3 regions of the Shewanella decolorationis genome follow, and region 1 is predicted to be linked to each of the others. Evidence: predicted binding sites of a transcription regulator. Region 1 holds the regulator's gene; each other region holds the start of a gene.

The links. Region 1 encodes FliA, which starts transcription of late flagellar genes. Its sites were predicted from a motif close to CTAAAGNTNNNNNNNNNNNNGCCGATA; they were not measured.
Region 2: a site for FliA is predicted at 1,231-1,257, ahead of EYR25_RS01295 (VC2046/SO_2500 family protein). Genes of this name have one in related genera too.
Region 3: a site for FliA is predicted at 1,558-1,584, ahead of EYR25_RS09765 (DUF5610 domain-containing protein). Genes of this name have one in related genera too.

What each region holds. Positions count from the first base shown of each region.
Region 1 is NZ_CP037898.1:1,341,519-1,344,781, reverse strand. It holds gene EYR25_RS06055 (chemotaxis protein CheA) at 1-167, opposite strand, end outside; gene EYR25_RS06050 (protein phosphatase CheZ) at 183-920, opposite strand; gene cheY (chemotaxis response regulator CheY) at 934-1,317, opposite strand; gene EYR25_RS06040 (RNA polymerase sigma factor FliA) at 1,365-2,078, opposite strand; gene EYR25_RS06035 (MinD/ParA family protein) at 2,071-2,952, opposite strand; gene flhF (flagellar biosynthesis GTPase FlhF) at 2,957-3,263, opposite strand, start outside.
Region 2 is NZ_CP037898.1:289,721-292,983, reverse strand. It holds gene EYR25_RS01305 (sensor domain-containing phosphodiesterase) at 1-54, opposite strand, end outside; gene EYR25_RS01300 (DUF406 family protein) at 243-530, opposite strand; gene EYR25_RS01295 (VC2046/SO_2500 family protein) at 708-1,196, opposite strand; tRNA gene EYR25_RS01290 (tRNA-Tyr) at 1,322-1,406, shown strand; tRNA gene EYR25_RS01285 (tRNA-Tyr) at 1,446-1,530, shown strand; tRNA gene EYR25_RS01280 (tRNA-Tyr) at 1,661-1,745, shown strand; gene queE (7-carboxy-7-deazaguanine synthase QueE) at 1,941-2,609, opposite strand; gene queC (7-cyano-7-deazaguanine synthase QueC) at 2,798-3,263, shown strand, end outside.
Region 3 is NZ_CP037898.1:2,132,281-2,135,543, reverse strand. It holds gene EYR25_RS09770 (ferredoxin--NADP reductase) at 62-811, opposite strand; gene EYR25_RS09765 (DUF5610 domain-containing protein) at 934-1,524, opposite strand; gene EYR25_RS09760 (histidine phosphatase family protein) at 1,713-2,306, shown strand; gene EYR25_RS09755 (FMN-binding glutamate synthase family protein) at 2,318-3,263, shown strand, end outside.

The DNA of each region.
Region 1 (3,263 bases):
CCTGCGCCGCCTTTTACGGTGTGAAACCCCCTAAAAATGGCATTTAGCAAGTCAGTATCATCAGGATTATTTTCAAGGGCGACAAGCTGCTCTTGAAGCAACTCTAATATTTCCCCCGCCTCAATTAAAAAGTCCTGGAGTATCTCTTCATCTACATCAAAGGCCATCAAATTGACTCCCAGTTAGAAACCCAGACTCGATAGCAGATCATCCACCTCGTCTTGACCCGTTACGACATCTTGACGAAGTTCGGCATTCATTATCGGCCCTTCAGCTTCAATATTATTTTTCTGAGTAATCTGACTCTCAATTATTGGCTGCTCACCAAACACCGTCAGCATAGACACCAGATTACTTTCAACTTCCATCACTAGATCGATTACCCGACGGATCATTTGTCCTGTCAGGTCTTGAAAATCCTGCGCCATCAATATTTGGTTGAGCAATTCACGTAATCGGTTTGAATCCAGTTCACTACGCGACATCAAATGCTGAACATTGTGACAAAGCACTTTAAAATCACCGAGTGCAATTTCACGACGCATTAACTTATCCCAAGATGGCATCACTTGCTGGATATTCGCGGTTAATGCATTCGCTAACGGCAAGCATTCTTCAACTGCATCCATCGTTTTATTTGCAGCTTGCTCCGTCATGTCAATGACATAACTCAGCCTTTCCTTAGCATCGGGTATTTCAGTATTAGCTAACTCAATCAAACGATTATCGATTTGGAAATCCATTAATGCGCTGTGTAGTTGCCGAGTCAGTTTTCCGACTTCGTCAAAGAGCTCTCTTTGGAGTGGAGCAGCGAGTTCCCTAAATAAATCATCCGCTTGAGTTTGTTCATTAGCGTTCAATAATTCAACTAAACGCTGCGCTTGCTCGAGCGTGATGAGCCCTGATGTTTGTGACTTCATAGCTCATCCCTGCTTAAGCGAGTCGTTCGAATATTTTATCTAACTTCTCTTTTAAAGTTGCTGCAGTAAAAGGTTTAACGACGTAGCCATTCACTCCTGCTTGCGCAGCAGCGATAATTTGTTCACGTTTTGCTTCAGCGGTCACCATAAGCACAGGTAAATGCTTAAGGGAGTCATCTGCTCTAATTGCTTTGAGCAAATCAATCCCCTGCATTCCAGGCATGTTCCAGTCTGTGACGACAAAATCAAAATCCCCTTTTTGCAACATTGGCAAGGCGGTTGAGCCATCGTCCGCTTCTTGGGTGTTGTTAAAGCCCAAGTCTCGCAACAAGTTCTTGATGATCCGTCTCATTGTCGAAAAGTCATCAACGATGAGAATCTTCATATTCTTGTCCAAGGTTTCCTCCGGTGAGCTGACATTCAGTGCTCAATTAATAATTATACTTATGTCCAATGCTTGAGTTTGCCTTTGAGTCGCAACATTGCCTGACTTAGAATCTGGCTAACACGCGATTCGCTTACCTCAAGAATGGCGCCAATTTCTTTTAAATTCAATGCTTCATCGTAGTACAACGATAGCACTAGCGCATCTCTTTCGGGCAATAATTTTATTGCCTCTACAAGTGCAGAATGAAACTGGGTCTCTGCCAACACTTCAAACGTACCATCACTAACATTATCGCTTGTGGTAAGTATATCCTGTGATACGCCTAAGTCCTCTATCCCTATGATTTTACCAACAGAAACATCGTTAAGAATATGATGGTACTCATCTAGCGTCATATCAAGTTTTTCTGCAATTTCTGTGTCGCGTGCATCACGACCCAGCACTTGCTCTAACTCATCAATGGCATGAGCAATTCGACGATTATTACGGTGGACAGAACGAGGAACCCAATCGCCACGACGGATTTCATCCAACATGGCACCACGGATCCTTATGCCGGCGAAGGTTTCAAACTTTGCACCTTTACCGCCATCAAACTTAGATGATGCTTCTAATAACCCCATCATCCCCGCTTGAAGCAAGTCATCGAGCTGCACTGAAGCAGGTAATCTGGCGAGCAAGTGATGTGCAATTCTTTTAACCAACGGTGCATACTGTTCAACGATTGACGTTTTATTGTCTAAACAAGTATACGCTGCGGCTTTATTCACTCGTTTTTTCCTCTTGAAAATCTGGTCGCTGAACTAATCGCTCAACGAAAAACTCCAAATGCCCACCAGGTTGCTGGGGTACTGGCCAGCTCATAATTTTATTCGCTAGACCATGGTAAGCAATCGCTGCAGGAGATTTAGGATAAGCCTCAACTACAAGCTTTTGCTTACGTACCGATTTACGCAGATTCTCGTCAAACGGTATCGTTGCCACTAATTCAAGTGCCACGTCTAAAAATCTGTCGGTCACTTTACTGAGTTTAGCAAACAATTCCATACCTTCGCGCAAACTACGCACCATATTTGCAACAATTTTAAAGCGGAAGACGCCGTGTTCACGGCTGAGGATTTTGATTAACGCATAGGCGTCAGTGATTGAGGTTGGCTCGTCACAAACAACAACTAGCACATCCTGTGACGCACGGGAGAAACTGAGCACCATATCTGAAATCCCCGCCGCGGTATCGACGATAAGAATATCAAACTGGGTACGCATCTCACTGAAAGCACGAATTAACCCCGCATGTTGCGCAGGACTTAATTCGACCATACCCTGAGTACCAGAGGTCGCGGGGACAATGCCAATACCTTTAGGACCGCGGACAATAATGTCGTCCAGCTCAGCATCGCCTGAGAGTACATGGGAAAGGTTACGTTCAGCACGGATCCCTAACATGACATCGACGTTTGCTAAGCCAAGGTCGGCATCAAGCACTAAGACACGCTTGCCCTTTTCGGCTAATGCTACTGCGGTATTGATGGATACACTGGTTTTACCCACGCCACCTTTACCACCCGTAACCGCGATTACTTTCACTTTTTCGTTATAGGGTTGATTCATCATACGTAAACCACTTGCTTGATCCAGGGTCATAACTCTACTCAAATGCACAGGTCATATTATCTGACCACGCTGTGTCTGGTAACGATTGTTGTTCAGTGTTTTCTAAGGCCGCTAATGCTTGCTCTGCGAGCAGTAAAGTATCGGCAACTTTCATATCTTCGGGCACTCGCTGCCCATCCGTAACATAACTTAATGGCAACCCACTTTGGATCAACACACTTAATGCGCCCGCTAACGACACGGATTCATCAAGTTTGGTGAGCACAACACCAGATAATGGAATGCGTTTAAAGTGATTTACAGCATCTTGCAGCACGCGGCGCTGTCCTGTGGCAGACAGT
Region 2 (3,263 bases), 1.1 Mb from region 1:
AGCCGAAGAATGGACTAAAGATTCTAATAAATGCTGATGCTGACGTCGCTTCACTCTGATCCCTACAAAACTTCGTGTTGGGTAAAACGGTACTGCTGCGACTAACACGCCAAAAATAGGCAAGTTAATGGAGCCGATTTATCATTATTTTTGCTGACGCAGATTACACATCTACATGTAAAACAGCAACATCGGCCACACTTTATTACAAATTAACTCTGATTTGTATCACAGAGATCGTGCTATAGCCCATTTTCTAATTGGAAAATCATCTTCTCAACACTGACATCAAAAACCAGTGTTAACGTTGCACCCGCATTATTTGGCACAATATTCCCTTGAGTTTGGCTAAAACGTGCTTGAGCCCGTTCCAGCATATTGGTCGCATCAACCTCAGCTTGCGCCCCGGTAAAGGTCAACTCGAGAGCAGTATCTTGTTCATCAATTACCGCTCCTATATCCACAAAACTGCCACAATCGGTGCAAGTATCGTTCACGGTTGCCGCTTGTCCTGCAATGATACCTTTCATCTGTTTTTCCTCTTTAATGGCTATATAGCTTTATTTAAGGGTGATACATAACCTGCATCAATAACACTTTATTATAGGTAACTGTGGTAATAGAGACTCAGCTTTAGCTCACGCTTATTATTGTGTATCGACACTAGTGGCGGTAATTTAGACAAGAAAATATGTATAAAAACAGACTTAAGCACTCGCAAGGAGTGGCACAAGATTACGTTGAATGGCCAGTTGATCGGCAAAATGCATTACATCCACTTTAGGGGATGGCAACTGCCCACGTTGGCGCAGACGTGTGGTGAGATCGCAGTTGCTCAAGGCTTCAGCCATGGCAATAGGCTCGCCACCACGGATCACTAACGCTTCAGGGCGCAATGCCTGTTGCAACTGAAACGCCCTCGCCCCTTGCTCTGCAAAAACGGCACTGTTGTCGATAACATTCTTATCCGTCGATAAATCTGCCAAAAGTGCTTGCTTCGGCGGTAACTCAAACTGACGTTGAAATTTTTCTGCATTATCGAGCTCTTTTTGCCATTGAAACTGCGCCATGTCCCTCGCATCTGCAGACAATAGCGATAACAACAGGGCGAACTCTCCTCGCCTGTTGTGTTCTATTGCCGCATTTAAGCGGGAGCCAATTTGGGCTTCGTTGATTAAAGGAACATCGATTTGCATAAAAAAACATCATTAAAACAACTCGTTGTTAGTTAATCGACCAGTTGAACCAGAACTTTAGGAAAATTTTCATATTTAGACTTTACATGCCAAACGTTTCTGACTACTATGGCGGCCGCAATTGAGGAGGGGTTCCCGAGTGGCCAAAGGGATCAGACTGTAAATCTGACGGCTCCGCCTTCGAAGGTTCGAATCCTTCTCCCTCCACCATTTGCACTAACAATTAACGATGCTATAAAAGATACTCGTGGAGGGGTTCCCGAGTGGCCAAAGGGATCAGACTGTAAATCTGACGGCTCCGCCTTCGAAGGTTCGAATCCTTCTCCCTCCACCACTTTTATCTTGTATGGTTCGAAAATCGTTGGTCTGCTGTAAACTTGCTTTACCCTTAAATCCGGCCAAGATTTAAGATAACTTTTAAATCAGACTCGATGAGTCGGACTTAAAAGTTGAAGAAAATATGTGGAGGGGTTCCCGAGTGGCCAAAGGGATCAGACTGTAAATCTGACGGCTCCGCCTTCGAAGGTTCGAATCCTTCTCCCTCCACCACTTCTTTCTTATCTCACGCTTTATCTCTCATTATTCCCCAAGTTTGCTTACTAGCACTCCCGCTTATTCAAACTTATTCTATCGCTTAACCCTATTACCTTTAATCCATGGATTTTGCTGATAAAAAACGCCCCATTCGGAGCGTTAAAACTATTTCTGAGCATTAAAGACCAATGCTGCTGAGCTAAGTGGCCATTAATCAATATTTAGGTATTTGTGGGTCTGAATCGATAAACGCCAATTACGGGCAATACACACCTTCATCGCTAATTCTGTCGCCCTTGGTTTTTGGCTGATGGGTTGCAGACAAATCGTTTTCGCTGACACATCAATCCCTTTGAGTAACTCATCGAGTTCATCGATATGATTTTCGGTTGCTATCGGGTGCTTTATCTCGTTGGCGCGGCTCAAGGCCTGCGCTAACACCTTATAACCACCCTTCATATTGATCTTTGGCGAGACAGTCACCCAGGTATCAGCATCGCACTTCACCTCAAAGGTGCCACTGGTCTCGATTTGAGTGGCAAAGCCAGCAGCATGGAGCGTGTGGGTTAATTCATGCAGATCGTACATGCAAGGCTCGCCACCAGTGATCACCACATGGCGCGCCGTATATCCCTTAGCGTTGAACGCCTCGATAAGACTCTGCGCTGTATGATTAGCCCAGCGTCCTACGGAACCATCGACGGTGATCACTTGTTCGGGTAACACCTTGTTTTCCTCAAGCAGGTCCCAAGTCTGTTTGGTATCACACCAAGCACATCCCACAGGGCAACCCTGTAAACGTACAAAAATGGCTGGCACTCCGGTAAAGACACCTTCACCTTGAATGGTTTCAAAGACTTCGTTGACTGGGTAATTCATGCTAGCGTTCCGTTTTTCTGGGGCGGCATTTATAGAGGATTTTAGCTGCAGCTGCAAGTTTTTACCGCCTCAGACAGAGTGATGCCAAGAGCGATATGCCCGTCGCCACACGCCAGCAAAGAGTTTGCAAGCCCTAGCGCCTGAGTTACACTTACGCCCTATTTTATGTGTCAATTTAAGTGGATCCTATGTCAGCAGCGTCAGTTTCAAAGGTGGTAGTGGTTTTCAGTGGCGGACAAGACTCAACGACTTGTCTTATTCAAGCCTTAACTCAGTTTGATGAAGTCCACGGGATCACCTTCGATTATGGTCAACGTCACCGTGAAGAAATTGAAGTTGCCAAATCCCTCGCCAAGCGCTTAAAGATCACTAGCCATAAAGTGATGGATGTAAGCTTACTCAATGAGTTAGCCATTTCAGCCCTCACCCGCGATGCGATCCCCGTGTCCCACGAATTAATGGAAAATGGCTTACCCAATACCTTTGTGCCGGGCCGCAATATCCTGTTTTTAACTTTGGCGGGGATCTACGCCTATCAATTAGGGGCCGAGGCGATAATTACCGGCGTGTGTGAAACCGATTTTTCGGGTTATCCCGATTGTCGCCACGACTTTGTCCGCGCAATGGAATCGGCACTGGTGCAAGGCATGGATA
Region 3 (3,263 bases), 790 kb from region 1:
AAAATCCTTCTTAAACAAAGATATTAAAACAATCTACATAATGTTTTTAACACTCAAACGACTACCAATATTTTTCTACGGTTATTTGCCCCGGAGCACGGCGTAAATTTTTCGAGAGCCCCTTGTCAAGCAATGCCGCTTGGGCGCCACTAATCATCCCCGGATTACCGCAAATCATCACCTGTGAATCCGCCGCACTTAGGGTTAATCCTACTTTCCGCTCGATTTCGCCCGAGACTAAGCCATCGGGGATACGGCATTGCAATGCATCATCAAGCTTTTCACGGGTGACGGTTAAACACAGGATAAACTGATCTGGATATTGCGCCGCATAGCCCTTTAATTTATCCAGATAGGCCAAGTCTTTAGCTTCACGCACACCATAGACAAGTACGATCTTCTCAAAACGCTGCCAAGGCTCTGCGGTATCCAGCATGGATAAGAATGGCCCCACAGCCGTACCCGTGGCTAAAAACCATAAATGCCGACCTTGTAACTCACCTTTTGGGATCTCATCCAAGGTCATAAAGCCGGTGGCTGTTGGGGTGATGTCGATTTCATCCCCTATGGTAAGATTCTGTAACTGCGGGGATAACAGGCCATCCTCTACGGCGACAGCCAAAATTTCGGCATAGGGCTTATCGGGGGAATTTACAAGGGAATAAGCTCTGGCAACACGCTTATCCTCTTGCTGCTGACTTAGTTTAATAAATTGACCGGGAATAAAGGGAGCTAACTCGGCCGCTATCCGCAGCGAAAATAACTTATCATTCCAATCAATACGTTCAATAACGCGTCCCTTAGTCCACATAACCCGCCCTCAAGCAAAACGTTAAATAGACCCCTAGCATAGACTGTTATCAGCGCAACAAAAACCCCTTATTCAAGGGGCTTAAGCGTAAGTAAGAGGAAGGGAAGTTAAACGTTAGTCGCTTAAGTCTCATCCGATTTTTTATTGAAGCTGTCCCTAAAGGCTTGCAATCCTTCTTGCACTAACCCATAGGTTTTATCGACACCATCAGCGATATCTCCCTGCAATACTTTGAGGCCAGATAAAATATCTCTCGCCTCCTTAAAACCATTGTCGATCGCACCACCTATGATGCTCATAAAGCTGTCCAGCTGTTCGTCCAAACTCATATTCGAATTTTGTTGCTGGTGAATGCTAAAAAACTGCGTTGCAAAACTCACAATCCTGTCGGCCGTTGCCTCGGGGGAAGTATCAACGTTATTGTCATAGGCGGTTTGAATGGCGTTTTCGCCCATCGAAGGGGCTAGCTCTTTGTTTATCGCTTCGATTGCCGCGCGATAAAGCAAGGTCATAGATTGATCACCGGACTTTAGGCTCACGTCTTCCTGTGCCGATAGAATCGCTTGATTCATTAACTGCTTACTGGTTTGCTGCGCCGTCTGCTTAGAGGTGGCATCCACATTTTTCGTCTTATCACTATTTGCCGCGTTTTCAGCATATTTATTGTGGGTCGAAGAAGTGCTCTGTACCTGTGCAGGGTTATTGATTTCCATGATGCTAGTCCACTCAACTTTGGGAAACTAAATTATCGACCAAATTTTGAGCAGCTTTAGTTAATTTATAAATTGCAGTACCATCATCAACTAACACAATGATGCAAATAGTGAATATGCTTGCACCCAAATTTAGATTCACTTTCCGTTTCTTGCTTGCATACGCCAATAATATAAGGATATGACGCATGGCCATCTTTCGTGGTTTCAAGGCATTAACTCGGCTTCGGCAAACGGAGCGTTCCTATCCCATCAAGCTATTACGACGCTTGCTATTGGGCTTGTTAGTCTTCACAGCCATGGGAGTTAGCCCAGTTAATCTTGTATGGGCCGAAGGTCGTCTAATTATTCTTGTGCGACATGCCGAAAAAGCCGATGCCCCAACTGCGGATCCACAACTCTCCCCAGACGGTAACCAACGGGCTCTCGCACTCGTTAGCGCCTTAACACGTACGCCACTGTCTCAGTTGATTGCCACGCAATATCAAAGAACCCGGCAGACCTTAGAGCCAATGTCTGCGGAGCGACATTTGCCTATTACTGTCGTCGCCGCCGAAAAACCTCTCGAAGCCCATATTCAACAGATCGTTGAGCAAGTGCATGCGGTTAAAGGTAATAGCTTAATCGCGGGTCATTCCAATACTGTGCCACTGATCATTAAAGCTCTCGGAGGTCCAGAGATCCCCAATATTAGTGAAAATGATTACAGTCAGTTGTTTTTACTCTCGATTAATGATGGACAGCCAGCAAGCTTAATTTCTACCCGCTACGGCAATGAATAAAGGATAACAAAATGCAAGAACTCAATTGGTTTATGTGGGGACTCGACCTCTTCTCTGGATTATTCTTGATCATTGTCGGATTTGGCGCCCTAGCCATTGTCTACATGTACTTTGCTGACAAACTGCAAACCAAACAGGCTGTACGCCACAACTACCCCGTAATTGGTCGCTTTAGGTATTTATTTGAGAAACAAGGCGAGTTTTTTAGACAGTACTTTTTTGCGCAGGACAGGGAAGAACTCCCCTTTAACCGCGCAGAACGAAGCTGGGTATATAGAGCAGCTAAAAATGTTGATAGAACCATTGCCTTTGGTTCGACACGCCCGCTGGATAGCACGGGCACAATTATGTTTATGAATACCGCCTTTCCCACTCAAGATGAAGACACAACCCCTATTCATCCACTCACCATAGGCCCCGACTGCAAACAGCCCTATACCACTAAAGCCATTTGCCATATCTCCGCCATGAGCTTCGGCGCCCTATCGCGCCCCGCTATCACCGCTTTATCCCACGGTGCAGCGCAGGCTGGTTGTTGGTTAAACACAGGAGAAGGCGGTTTAAGCCCTTATCATTTAAAGGGCGGCTGTGATTTAGTTTTTCAAATCGGCACAGCCAAATATGGTGTTCGTAATGAGCATGGTCATTTGGATGATGGCAAACTTAAAGAGATCGCCGCGCACCCTGAAGTGAAAATGTTTGAAATCAAAATGAGCCAAGGGGCCAAACCAGGCAAAGGGGGGATTTTGCCGGGGGTTAAAGTCACCGAGGAGATCGCCAAAATTCGCGGTATTGCGCAGGGCCATGACTCCATCAGCCCCAATGGTCATATCGAGTTTAAAAATGTCGGTGATATTCTGGATATGATTGCTAGAGTTCGTGATGTCACGGGCAAACCCACTGGAATCAAAGCGGTACTTGGGGATGTACAATGGCTCGAAGATTTTTGCGATGAAA